Pseudovibrio sp. Tun.PSC04-5.I4: one gene and its partner. The protein of the gene in region 1 interacts with the protein of each later gene in a pairwise test. Links are inferred from orthologs where the notes say so. Each region holds a gene or a part of one and is shown on either strand. Other genes may lie near its edges.

Evidence for each region. The genes of interacting proteins can lie anywhere in the genome.
Region 2: the proteins of lpdA (region 1) and BLS62_RS24155 interact in binary tests that used the Escherichia coli proteins (3 or more experiments, as listed by UniProt). The link is inferred for Pseudovibrio sp. Tun.PSC04-5.I4 from one-to-one orthologs.

The regions. Positions count from the first base shown.
Region 1 is NZ_FNLB01000006.1:2,737,822-2,745,474, reverse strand. What follows is about bases 4,508-7,331. They hold lpdA (dihydrolipoyl dehydrogenase), read left to right. Parts: upstream 4,508-5,129; coding sequence 5,130-6,533; downstream 6,534-7,331. Other genes in these bases: BLS62_RS18025 (glycosyltransferase family 25 protein), read right to left, coding at 6,588-7,331; odhB (2-oxoglutarate dehydrogenase complex dihydrolipoyllysine-residue succinyltransferase), read left to right, coding at 4,508-5,026. Outside these bases: sucD (succinate--CoA ligase subunit alpha), read left to right, coding at 1-300; BLS62_RS18040 (2-oxoglutarate dehydrogenase E1 component), read left to right, coding at 482-3,451; more of odhB, read left to right, coding at 3,518-4,507; more of BLS62_RS18025, read right to left, coding at 7,332-7,367; BLS62_RS18020 (hypothetical protein), read right to left, coding at 7,428-7,653. UniProt on the Escherichia coli protein: Lipoamide dehydrogenase is a component of the glycine cleavage system as well as of the alpha-ketoacid dehydrogenase complexes.
Region 2 is NZ_FNLB01000006.1:4,073,758-4,079,993, forward strand. What follows is about bases 460-3,465. They hold BLS62_RS24155 (ATP-dependent helicase), read left to right. Parts: upstream 460-762; coding sequence 763-3,168; downstream 3,169-3,465. Other genes in these bases: BLS62_RS24160 (cation:proton antiporter), read left to right, coding at 3,243-3,465. In the rest of the region: BLS62_RS24150 (DUF4142 domain-containing protein), read right to left, coding at 1-377; more of BLS62_RS24160, read left to right, coding at 3,466-5,060; BLS62_RS24165 (50S ribosomal protein L11 methyltransferase), read left to right, coding at 5,152-6,054. UniProt on the Escherichia coli protein: A helicase with DNA-dependent ATPase activity. Unwinds DNA duplexes with 3'-5' polarity. Translocates on single-stranded DNA with 3'-5' polarity. Initiates unwinding more efficiently from a nicked substrate than double-stranded DNA.

The DNA.
Region 1 (7,653 bases):
ACCGAAACTATCATCATGATTGGTGAAATCGGTGGTTCAGCTGAAGAAGAAGCTGCTGAATGGCTGCAGGAGCAGGCTGCTAAGGGCCGCAAAAAGCCAATGGTTGGCTTCATTGCGGGACGTACAGCGCCTCCAGGCCGTACCATGGGTCACGCAGGTGCTGTGATCTCTGGTGGTAAAGGTGGAGCTGAAGACAAGATTTTGGCTATGGAAGCTGCGGGTATCCGCGTTTCTCCATCTCCTGCTAAGCTTGGCAAAACCCTTGTTGCTCTTCTCGAAGAGTTAAAGCAAGGCGCATAAGATAACGCCCCATACACTATTTAGGGGCATATTAGTTTGACTGTCGGTGAACCGGTTTCATCGACAGTCTTTAGGAGGCAGTAAGTCCCCAGACTTGTTGTCAGTCGCGGGACCCAGGGGTACGTGGTGTTTGACACCCGCCCAAAGAAAGTAGGGCGGACCAAAAGTCCGCTTAAAAACGATGGCTCAGCAGGACGTGAACAAAGTATTCGCGCTGACGTCGTTCCTATACGGCGCCAACGCTCCTTATATTGAAGAGCTGTATGCTCAATATCAGGAAAATCCCAATTCACTCGACCAAGAGTGGAGGGAATTCTTTTCATCACTTCAAGACAATCCAGAGGATGTGATTAAGGAAGCTCGTGGAGCATCCTGGAAACGATCAGACTGGCCTATTCCCGAAGGTGGTGAGCTTGTTTCTGCACTCGATGGTGATTGGCCATTAGAGCAAGTTGTCAGCAAAAAAGTTAAATCCAATGCCTTGAAAAATGGTGTTGAGCTGACCGAAGATCAGGTGATGCAAGCGACCCGCGATAGTGTTCGCGCGATCATGATGATCCGTGCGTACCGTATGCGCGGCCATTTGCACGCTGATCTTGACCCGCTCCGCCTTGCCGTTCCTGGTGACCACGAAGAGTTGCATCCCGCGACCTATGGCTTCTCCGAGCAGGACTGGGATCGGAAGATCTTCCTGGACAACGTGTTGGGCATGGAATTCGCCAACATCCGCGAGATGTTGGAAATTCTGAAGCGAACCTACTGTTCTACGCTTGGCGTGGAATTTATGCATATCTCTGACCCGGCTGCAAAGTCTTGGCTTCAGGAACGCATCGAAGGTCCCGACAAACAGGTTGCCTTTACGCCAGAAGGTAAAAAAGCCATCCTTAACAAGCTTGTCGAAGCCGAAGGTTTTGAGAAGTTCCTCGATGTTAAGTACACCGGCACCAAGCGCTTCGGCCTTGATGGTGGTGAAGCCCTTATTCCGGCGCTTGAGCAGATCATTAAGCGTGGTGGTGCTCTTGGCGTTAAAGACATCGTTCTGGGCATGGCACACCGTGGCCGTCTGAACGTTCTGTCTCAGGTGATGGGTAAACCACACCGTGCAATCTTCCACGAATTCAAGGGCGGGTCTTACGCTCCTGATGATGTAGAAGGTTCGGGTGATGTGAAGTACCATCTTGGGGCTTCTTCTGATCGTTCATTCGATAACAACAACGTTCACCTGTCTTTGACTGCAAACCCATCTCACCTTGAGATCGTAAACCCGGTTGTTCTGGGTAAGGCGCGCGCAAAGCAAGATCAGTTCGCTGCTTGGAAAGAAACAACAGAAGTAGAGCGTGACAACGTTCTGCCACTGCTTCTCCATGGCGATGCTGCGTTTGCGGGGCAGGGTGTTGTTGCTGAATGTTTCGGTCTGTCCGCTCTGCGCGGTCACCGCACTGGTGGTTCGATCCATGTGATCATCAACAACCAGATTGGCTTTACAACCAACCCGCGTTTCTCACGGTCTTCACCGTATCCATCTGATGCTGCTAAAGTTATTGAAGCTCCGATCTTCCATGCCAATGGTGATGACCCGGAAGCTGTTACTTTCGCGGCTAAGATTGCAACGGAATACCGCCAGAAGTTCGGACGTCCGGTCGTTATCGACATCATCTGTTACCGCCGCTTTGGCCATAACGAAGGTGATGAGCCTGCCTTTACGCAGCCGATCATGTACCGCAAGATCCGCAAACATGCGACAACCCTTCAGATCTATGCTGACAAGCTGGTCAAAGAAGGTTTGATGACTGTTGAGGACGTCGATAAGGCGAAAGCTGATTGGCGCGCGCATCTGGATCGCGAATTCGAGACCGGCCAGACTTACAAGCCAAACAAAGCTGATTGGCTTGATGGTCGTTGGGCTAAAATGAAGATCGCCAAGGAAACCGACGAGCCACGCCGTGGTTCCACTGGTCTTCCTATGGATGAGCTGAAGGAACTTGGTCAAAGGTTGACCAATGTGCCGGATGACTTCAACGCACACCGTACAATCCGACGCTTCATGAACAACCGTGCCAAAATGATCGAAACCGGCGAAGGTATCGATTGGGCAATGGGTGAGGCCATGGCATTTGGCGCACTTCTGAAAGAAGGTCGTGCCATTCGATTGTCCGGTCAGGATTGTGAACGTGGTACGTTCTCCCAGCGTCATTCTGTTCTGTACGATCAGGAAGACGAAGCACGCTACATCCCACTGAATCACGTTGGTGAAAAGCAGGGCCGTTACGAAGTCATCAACTCCATGCTTTCAGAAGAAGCGGTGTTGGGCTTTGAATACGGTTACTCGCTGACAGAACCAAACGCGTTGACAGTTTGGGAAGCACAGTTTGGTGATTTCGCTAACGGCGCACAGGTGTTGTTTGACCAGTTCATCTCCTCAGGTGAGCGCAAATGGCTTCGCATGTCCGGCTTGGTTTGTCTGTTGCCACATGGCTATGAAGGTCAGGGCCCTGAACACTCTTCTGCTCGCCTTGAACGCTTCTTGCAGATGTGCGCAGAAGATAACATGCAGGTTGCGAACTGTACGACACCAGCGAACTACTACCATATTCTTCGCCGTCAGTTGAAACGTGACATTCGTAAGCCACTCATTCTGATGACACCTAAGTCTTTGCTGCGCCATAAGCGTGCAGTGTCCAAACTGGAAGACTTTAGTGCAGAAGAAAGCTTCCACCGCCTTTTGCATGATGACGCTCAGACCAATCCAGGTTCGACTGTTGAGCTTAAAAAGGACGAAGACATCCGCCGCGTTGTTCTGTGTACCGGTAAAGTCTACTACGACTTGCTGGAAGAGCGTGAAAAACGAAACATCAATGATGTTTACATCCTGCGTGTAGAGCAGTTGTATCCATTCCCGACCAAATCACTTTGCGTCGAAATGGGCCGCTTCAAAAATGCAGATGTCGTCTGGTGTCAGGAAGAGCCTAAGAACATGGGCTCCTGGTTCTTCATTCAACAATACATTGAATGGGTTCTGGAGCATGTGAATGCAAAAGTGCATCGCCCACGTTACGTTGGCCGTCCACCTTCCGCAGCAACTGCAACTGGCTTGATGTCAAAGCATTTGGCACAGTTACAAGCATTTCTTGACGATGCATTCGCCGAGTAAATACATCGTAATCAGGTGAAGTCCGACAGGCCTTTTAGGGGCCCTGAAACGAAAAGAGATAGAGACATGGCGACGGAAATTCGAGTGCCCGTACTGGGTGAATCCGTAACCGAAGCAACAATCGCTCAATGGTTTAAGAAGCCGGGCGATGCGGTGAATGTAGACGAGCCACTGGTTGAGCTTGAAACAGATAAGGTAACAGTTGAAGTGCCTGCGTCTGTATCCGGCAGACTGGACAGCATTGATGTTAAAGAAGGCGAAACTGTCGAAGTTGGGGCTCTCTTGGGCTCAATCTTGGAAGGTGCCGCTGGTGCTGTATCCGCTCCTGCTGCAAAAGCCGCACCAACAGCAAAGGCAGCTCCTGCAGCTGCCGTTGAAACTGTTGAAGTGTTGGTTCCGCAAGCTGGTGAAAGCGTGACCGAAGCTGAAGTTGGCGAATGGTCTGTTAAAGTTGGCGATACGGTTAAAGCTGACCAAATCCTCGTTGAGCTGGAAACAGATAAAGCTGCGCAGGAAGTTCCAAGCCCTGTATCCGGTACTGTCGTTGAAATTGCACAGGCAACTGGCGCGACTGTAGAACCGGGCAACTTGCTCTGTAAAATCGCCAAGGGTGAAGGCGCTGCTGTTGCAGCTTCTGCGCCTGCAGTGGCAGCTCCAGCGCCAGCCGTTTCCAGCACAAACATGCCAGCAGCTCCGTCTGCAGCAAAGATGATGGCTGAGAAAGGCTTGTCTGCTGGTCAGGTTGCCGGCTTCGGCAAACGCGGTCAGGTTCTGAAGGGCGACGTTCTTGCAGCACTTGCTGCGGGCGCGAATGCTACTCCAGCTCCTGCAGCTGCACCGGTCGCTGTTCGTGCAGTATCGGCTCCAACTGACGAAGTTCGCGAAGAGCGTGTTCGCATGACCAGGCTGCGCCAGACTATCGCGCGCCGCCTGAAAGATGCACAGAACGCAGCGGCTATGCTGACCACTTACAACGAAGTGGACATGAAGCCGATCATGGACCTGCGCAAGCAGTACAAGGATATTTTTGAGAAGAAGCACGGCGTAAAGCTTGGCTTCATGGGCTTCTTCACCAAAGCAATCACCCATGCTCTTAAAGAAATTCCAACTTTAAACGCTGAGATTGACGGCACTGACATTATCTACAAAAACTACGCACACATCGGCGTTGCTGTTGGCACACCGAAGGGTCTCGTGGTTCCTGTGGTTCGCGATGCAGACCAGATGTCTATTGCTGAGATCGAAAAAGAAATCGGCAATCTCGGTCGTAAGGGTCGGGACGGCAAACTTTCCATGGCGGATATGCAGGGTGGCACATTTACCGTTTCTAATGGCGGTGTTTACGGTTCCCTGATGTCTTCTCCAATCCTGAATGCACCGCAGTCCGGTATCCTCGGCATGCACAAAATTCAGGAGCGCCCAGTTGCAATCAACGGTCAGGTGGAAATCCGTCCGATGATGTATCTGGCCCTGTCCTACGATCACCGTATCGTGGACGGCAAGGAAGCGGTGACGTTCCTTGTTCGCGTTAAAGAGAGCCTTGAAGATCCTCAACGTCTGATTTTGGACCTTTAATATAAACGTGCCCGGCACAGTCCGGGCACATTTGCTTTAGGTGGAGATTGGCGCACAAATCGGTTGTTGCAGCCTTCTCCCTTCTACAAATAGGGATTTGCAAATGTCCTACGATCTCGTTGTTATTGGAACAGGCCCTGGCGGTTATGTTTGTGCGATCAAAGCGGCTCAACTCGGCATGAAAGTTGCTGTTGTTGAAAAGCGCAAGACGCATGGTGGCACCTGCCTGAATATCGGCTGTATCCCATCCAAAGCCTTGCTACACGCCTCAGAAATGTTTGAGGAAGCAAATCACAACTTTGAAACCCTCGGCATTAAAACTTCCAAGCCAAAAGTGGACTGGAAGGTAATGCTGGCGCACAAAGACAAAGTGATCGACGGCAATGTAACTGGCATCGATTACCTCTTCAAAAAGAACAAGATCGACGCCCATATGGGAACAGGTCGCGTTCTTGGTGCTGGCAAGGTTGAAGTTAAGGCCGAAGATGGGTCCACTTCTATCGTCGAGACCAAAAACATCGTTATCGCAACTGGTTCTGATGTCATGCCTCTACCGGGCATAGAACTCGACGAAAAAACAATTGTCTCTTCAACTGGTGCGCTTGAGCTGGAAAAAGTTCCAAACCGCATGGTTGTTGTCGGCGCAGGCGTGATTGGTCTTGAGCTGGGGTCAGTTTACGCCCGTTTAGGTACTCAGGTTACCTTTGTTGAGTTCATGGACAAGATCCTTGGCCCAATGGATGCTGACGTTTCCAAGCAGTTCCAGCGTATGCTTAAGAAGCAGGGCCTGACCTTCAAGCTGTCTTCCAAAGTAACCGGCGTTCAGAAAAAAGGCCGTGCACTTGAAGTCACTGTTGAGCCAGCTGCAGGTGAAGCTGCTGCTGTTACGCTGGAAGCAGATGTTGTTCTCGTCGCCATTGGTCGCCGCCCATACACAGAGGGCCTTGGTCTTGCTGAAGCGGGTGTTGAGCTGGACGAACGTGGCCGTGTGAAAACGGATGGGCATTATAAAACCAACGTAGACGGTGTCTACGCAATTGGTGATGTGATTGTGGGTCCTATGCTCGCGCATAAAGCTGAAGATGAAGGCGTTGCCCTTGCTGAGATGCTTTCTGGGCAGGCTGGACACGTCAACTACGATGTCATCCCAGGTGTTGTTTACACATCCCCTGAAGTTGCAAGCGTTGGCAAAACTGAAGAAGAACTGAAAGCTGCTGGTGTTAAGTACAAGTCTGGCAAGTTCCCATTCTCAGCGAATGGCCGCGCCAAGGCGACGCTTCACACGGATGGTTTCGTAAAAGTTCTGGCTGATGCGGACACAGATCGCGTTCTCGGAGTTCATATTGTCGGCCACGGCGCTGGGGAGATGATCCACGAAGCATGTGTTCTGATGGAATTTGGCGGATCCTCCGAGGATCTGGGTCGTACATGTCATGCGCACCCAACAATGTCCGAAGCAGTAAAAGAAGCTGCTATGGCAACATTTTCTAAGCCGATTCATATGTAATCTGGAAATTCCGTATAACGAGAAAGCCGCGTCAGGAAACTGAAGCGGCTTTTTTCAGTTTCTGAAAAGTTTATATTCAGCGTATCGCTTTTGCAGGCTCCATTTGGTTCTGTAAAGCAGGCGAGTAATAAGCTGTCGTACGCTAGGCTCTACTTCCCTCTTTTTTTCAGAAATATTTGCAGAAATTGTTGAACTGAAAATGTTGGTCTGCGTTGAGGATTGTGCGATAGCAACGGGAAAGGGGAGAGCTGCGTAAATAGGAACACCATGATCGTAAGATCTGTCATACATCGTATCAATAGGCGCTTGAAAGGTATTGCAGTAGGGGATCAGTTTATTTGTGGCTCGTTTGGTGATTACGTATGCGACAGTTCCGGTGAGGCCCTGTGCACATTTTACAATCGAAAGCCGGTCATTTAGCGTTTGTACCGTCATACTCTTCCCAACACGACCTCCATAAAGCCTGAGCATATCAATTTCGGTAAAATCTATAGACTCAAGCAGTTTTGGGATGTCGCTTTTGATGCTGATATCATCTTCAAAAATTACATATGCATCAGAGTTGTTATCATCAAGGAGTCGTTGCCAAAGTGAGATGTGGCTCATTCCGCATGCAATTTCCGATTTGGATAAACCTCGTCCAATTTGTGAAATTGTACGGTCCGGATCGTATTGGTAATCGCAGCGATCAAGTGTTTGAGGAGTAACAGCTTCAAACACCTCGATTGGGATAGCCCATTTTTCACACTGAGAAAGAATATTATTACGTCTTTCAATGTGATCTACCAGATTTACTGCAAAATAACGAAATCGCATTTTCTTACCGTTTGGCATTTTCTATTTACGCATGCATAAATAGAAAATACTCTTCCTGACTAGACGGTGGTTACAATATCATTCACTCTGCACTAAAATATAGCTGCGTGTCTTTGTTTGGATTGTCGGGTCATGGCTTTCAGTGCGAACGTAAGCTTGAATTCTCTGCCCCATAGGTCGAAGTTCAACATGTTGTGCTTTGAAAAAACCGCCAAATCTGAACGTCAAAACACCACTGAAACTCAATTGTCCGGGGGCCCAACCCCATTTGCAATCTCGTGGAGAGCAACTTGTGTAAACTCGG
Region 2 (6,236 bases), 1.3 Mb from region 1 along the record:
CCAATAATTTCAGTCGAGATATAAAGCCGGTCAAAGTCTTCTCCAGAGGCAGCTTCAAGTTTTTTGTAGATATCTTCTAGTGCTGGCGGGCGTGGCGGTGCAATTGCGCCCGTGGATTCAATCAGGTGCGACACAGCTGTTTGCTCGCCTTTTTCCAGTTTGGCGAACTGGCGAACCAATGGGTTGGATGCCTTTGTTTCAGCCATCTCGCTGATCGCGAGGGAAAACGGGCTAATTGTGAGTGTTTTATCGACGTACTCACCTCCCGCATGATGATCCGCACTGGCGGAGGTGATGAGAGCGGGAGTGGCCAGCAAAGCGCCAGATAAGCCGATGAGTGTTTTTCTACGAGAAATTTGTAACTTACCAGTATTCATAGTTTTTCTTTCAGGTTGTTACGAGTCTACAAACTATATCTTTGGGGTTTGACCTTGTATGGAGTGAGCGTGCCGCTGTGAAATAGCTTATAATGTATTTTTCTATTTAAATTACTAAGTGCTCCTTCCTATTTTTCAGTGTTCTGAAGATCTCTTCAGTAAAACGCCGCAGGTTAAATTAGTATTTGACCAAGAGTAGTTGAGTGAAGGTGACCCGTGCTGCAAAACGATGTGTATCGCTTCGTAGATCTCTCGCATCTTCAACGCTGTTGCTATATTGTTCTTCATTAAGTATTGAAGATTCTCCCTCTGATTTTTGAGGGTAATGCGTTCAAAGGATCCTACGAGTTCAATGGCAAATTCTTCTGGCCCACTACATCGCGGAATGCCTCTTCACCCTGCTGATCCATCGGTTGCTCCGCAGCCCAAGGCGGGTGGTATAGCGGCACGAGCGATGGCTGCGCGTCAAACGGACATGCCGGCTTATATGGAAGGTTTGAACCCCGAACAAAAACTCGCCGTTGAGACGATCAACGGTCCAGTGTTGGTTTTGGCAGGGGCAGGAACCGGGAAAACCCGTGTCCTAACAACGCGCATTGCCCATATTCTTGCAACAGGACATGCGACACCCGGCCAAATTCTTGCTGTGACTTTCACCAATAAAGCTGCGCGCGAGATGAAGAACCGTATTGGCGCCTATATCGGTACTCACGTTGAAGGCATGGCATGGCTTGGCACCTTCCACGCGATTTGTGTCAAGATCCTGCGCCGCCATTCTGAGCTGGTTGGGTTGAAGTCTTCCTTCTCCATTCTGGATACGGACGACCAGTTGCGCTTGATCAAGCAGATCATTCGCGCTGAAGGGTTGGATGACAAACGCTGGACTGCAAAAGTCTTTGCTGGGCTCATGGATGGCTGGAAGAACCGTGCGCAGACGCCTGCGCAGATTTCTGCTGGAGATGCGCAAAGTTTTGCAAACGGGTTGGGGCGTAAGCTCTATGAGACCTATCAGGAACGCCTCTCCATTCTAAATGCTTGTGATTTCGGCGATTTGCTGTTGCATTGCATCACCATTTTCAAAGAGCATCCAGATGTTTTGAAGAGCTTTCAGCATCGGTTTCGATACATGCTGGTGGACGAGTATCAAGATACCAACGTTGCACAGTACCTGTGGCTGCGTTTGTTAGCTCAGGGCAATCCCAATGTGGCCTGCGTTGGTGATGATGACCAGTCAATCTACGGCTGGCGCGGCGCTGAGGTAGATAACATCCTGAGATTCGATCAGGATTTCCCCGGTGCGACGGTTGTTCGTCTGGAGCGGAACTATCGCTCGACCAGCCATATCCTTGCCGCAGCGTCTCATTTGATCGCTCATAACCAAGGTCGGTTGGGTAAGACCTTGTTCACGGATCAAGCGCTGTCTGAGGACGAGGAAAAGGTTCAGGTGGCTTCAGTCTGGGATTCTCAGGAGGAAGCGCGTGCTATTGGTGATGAGATTGAAGTGCTGCAGAACCACGGTCATTCTCTCAATGAGATGGCTATTCTGGTGCGGGCCTCTTTCCAGATGCGTGAGTTTGAGGATCGGTTTGTTACGCTTGGGTTGAGCTACCGTGTCATTGGTGGTCCGCGGTTTTATGAGCGCATGGAGATCCGCGATGCATTGGCATATTTCCGCTGTGTGCTGCAGCCAACTGATGATTTGGCTTTTGAGCGCATCGTCAACACGCCTAAACGTGGTTTGGGTGAAGCTACGCTTAAACTGGTTCATACATACGCGCGATCTCAGGGCATTCCGATGATGGCTGCTGCTGCTGAAATGGTGCAGACTTCTGAACTTCGCCCGAAAGCGCGTGCTGTTCTGGCGGATGTGCTGGGGATGTTTGATAACTGGCGCAATCAGGTTGAGGCTATGAGCCATACGGAGCTGGCCGAGATCATCCTTGATGAAAGCGGTTATACCCAGATGTGGCGGCAGGATCGTTCTGCTGAAGCGCCGGGTCGTTTGGACAACTTGAAAGAACTTATCCGCTCCATGGAAGAGTTCGAGAGCATGGCTGGCTTCCTTGAACACATCTCGTTGGTGATGGATAGGGATAGTGAAGCCAATGAGGATGCGGTCTCGATTATGACGCTTCACTCGGCAAAAGGTCTTGAATTTGATAGTGTTTTCCTCCCCGGGTGGGAGGAAGGTGTGTTCCCAAACCAGCGCGCTTTGGATGAAACCGGGCAAGCGGGACTGGAAGAAGAGCGGCGTCTTGCCTATGTTGGTGTGACGCGTGGACGGAAGCGGGTGAAGGTGTGGTTTGCCTCTAACCGACGCATTCATGGCTCCTGGCAGTCCAGTATTCCCTCCCGTTTTCTGGATGAACTCCCCCCTGATAGTGTTGAAGTTGTTGAATCCTCAAACTCCTATGGGGGCTATAACTCGGGTGGTTCCGGAGGGGGATATGGGGCAAGTCGTTTTGATAGCAGCGATGCGTTCCAGAATACCTACTCAACTCCCGGCTGGCAGCGCGCCCGCAAAACGCAGGCTTCTGGTCAGCAGTATGGCCGTATGCATGGTGGCAACCAAACCCGCAGAGCGAAAAAGGCTGGTCCGACGACCATTGAGGGCGATCTTGTTGCCAAAAGCGTCATTGAAGTCAGCAGTGATTTTGCCATTGGTGAGCGGATTTTCCACTTGAAGTTCGGCTATGGGATAATCAGTGACATCGAGGGGAATAAGTTGACCGTCGACTTTGAGAAATCTGGCCTAAAGAAAGTGCTGGATGGCTTTGTTGACCGGGCATAAGCTTCAAGTCACGCGTTAATTGCCTCTGCGGAAGTTTGTGTTATCTCTCTTCATGGTTGTGTTGGGAGGTGCGAATGAACGATGTGGTTATCGCTTTGGCGATGATTGTTGTTGCTGGTGTTGGTGCACAGTGGCTCGCCTGGCGGTTGGCACTTCCCGCGATTGTGGTTTTGCTTGTCGCAGGGTTTTTGATCGGGCCAGCGACAGGCATTTTGCATCCCACTTCGTTGTTTGGTGATTTATTGCGTCCTACTGTTGCGCTGGGTGTGGCCGTTATTCTGTTTGAGGGCGGTCTTTCCCTTAATTTTCAACGTATTAGCGGTGTTTATAAGGGCGTTTGGCGACTCGTTCTTATTGGAGCCTGTATCGCGTTTATGTTGGGTGCCCTTAATGCTCATTACGTAGCTGAGCTCAGCTGGCCTTCGGCTCTTGTCTTTGCATCTATCCTCATTGTCACTGGTCCAACGGTTATCATTCCGCTTTTGCGGCAAGCTCGTTTGGAGCGCCGTGTTGCCTCGCTCTTGCGGTGGGAAGCAATTCTGGCTGACCCGTTTGGGGCCTTACTCGCCGTTTTGATGTTCGAAGGATATCTGGTTTATCACGGTGAGCAGGGTTTTCAGATTTTGGCTGTTCGCGCCATCGCTGGTTTGCTGTTGGGCGGTGCTGGTGGTTGGGCACTGGGGAAGGGATTGATCTGGCTGTTTGTGGGTGGCCGTGTTCCTGAGTTTCTCAAAGTGCCGCTTATCTTCATCTGTGTGATTGGCTGTTATGCCCTTTCAGATCTGGTGCTGGAGGAGTCTGGTCTTTTGACTGTGACCGTTCTTGGGCTGGTTCTTGGAAATTCACGGCTTGCCAGTCTTGAGGAGTTGAAGCGTTTCAAAGAGGCAATCACGATTGTTCTGGTTTCCTCGGTGTTTATTGTTCTCACAGCTTCGGTGCAGCTTTCCAGTCTTGCTCAGTTTGGATTGCAGGATCTGGCCTTTGTGTTGGTTCTGCTGTTTGTTATTCGGCCAGTTTCTGTTTGGCTTGGCACTATTGGCGCGCATTTGAGCTGGAGGGAACGGGTGCTGGTTGGATGGATTGCCCCGCGCGGTATTGTGGCGGTTGCGGTTTCTGGCTTGTTCGCCCGTTCCTTAGTTGAGCATGACGTTGCCGATGGCGAACGGCTGGCTGTGCTTTCCTTCGCGGTTGTGGTGGCTACTGTTTTTGCGCATGGGTTTACGCTCGGCCCATTTTCGCGGTGGTTGGGGCTTTCCAGTCATACCGGGCCGGGTTTGCTGCTTGTTGGGTCCAGCAGGTTTAGTGTCGCGCTTGCGACTAAGCTGAAAACACTGAAGGTTCCTAGTCTGATCGTTGATCGAAACTGGGGCAAGTTACGTCTCTCCCGTCATGCCGGCTTGGAACATTATTACGGTGAGGTGCTTTCTGAAGAAGTTGAGAATGCATTGCCGTTGGAGAATTACAGCGCGCTTCTCGCACTTACCGATAATGATGATTACAACGCGTTGGTTGCAACCAACTTTGGTCCATTGTTCGGGCGCGGAGAGGTGTATCAGTTCGCGCCCTCTGAGGAGCAGGGGGAGCAGGAGCGCTTTCGGCGTGTTGTTACGCTTGGCGGCAGGCCCTTTCTCTCACCTGAGCACAGCTATAATGATCTTGAGACAAAGATGTGTGAGGGTTGGTTTATCAAAGCCAGTGAGTTGACGGAAACATATGGATGGGTTGCGTTTATGGAGGCACTGCCAGAAACGGCAATTGTACTCATGGTGATTGAGCCTAAGAAGAAGTTGCGTCCGCTGAATGGCCCCCCGAATGGAACTCCGGTTTCAGGTTCAATAATCCTTAGCCTTGTTGCTTGTGAATATGCAGAGGAGCGCGAGAAACGCTCCTGAGTACTGGCTTTTCCATGCCGCGCATTCTATACGCCTATTCAATGATTTTTTGGGTGAGTTTAGATAGCTCACCAAAACTAAGGGTTTATGCATGGACACGATCCGGGTTCGCATTCCTGCGCCTGAAGCGGAAGCCAAAGCACTTTCTGACGTTATGGAATATCGCTTTGAAGATGACGGTTTTCCTGTCGCTGTCTTTGAAAACTCCGAGGATGGTGAGATCTGGACAGCGGAAGTGCTGATTCTGGAATCCACCATTGATGAGGCCACCAGTTTTGTCGAAATGCGCTTGTTCGATCAATTTGAGGGCGGCGTTATTCCAAGCGATGCAGAGGTTGAGGTTCTTCCTGACATCAACTGGGTTGCTAAGTCCCTTGAGGGTTTGAAACCTGTTCGTGCCGAACGCATTATTGTGCATGGCGCCCATGATCGGGATGCCGTTGGTAGCAGCCATATCGGTATTGAGATTGAAGCGGCACAGGCTTTTGGCACCGGGCACCATGGTACGACTGAGGGTTGTTTGTTGGAACTTCAGCGCTTGCTGAAGCGTCACAAATATTCTCGTATGCTTGATTTGGGTACAGGAACCGGTGTTCTTGCTATCGCATTGGCTAAATTGACCGGCTCAGAAGTGCTTGCGACGGATATTGACCCTATCGCAGTAGAAGCAGCTATCGATAATGCACGCAAAAACAATGTCGGCCCGCTGTTTAAGGCGTTTACCGGAGCTGGTTTAGAAGACCGTCGCTTTAGTGAGTATGGTCCGTTTGATCTTGTGGTTGCCAATATTCTGGCAAAGCCGCTGGTACAGATGTCTGCCAAGCTGTGTTGTAATCTGGCGCATAAATCCACGCTGGTGCTTTCCGGGTTGCGGATTGAGCATGGACCGCGGATTATTTCCGCTTACGGCCAGCAAGGGTTGAAGTTGTCGCATCGCCACGAAATTGATGGCTGGCTGACGCTTACATTTATTAAAGGCAACTGGTCACCTTAAGCTGCAAGTTGCTGAACCAGATTTAAAACCCTCATAGCTTCGTGCTGTGAGGGTTTTTTGTTGGCTATACGCAGCAAAGCAACTTGCCTTCAACCTGGTTTTTTCGAACTGCTTTGATCTTTTGTTTTGTGCGTTTGCTGTTCGAAAACCGAGAGTATTTTTTGGGAAACACGCTTTAGAAA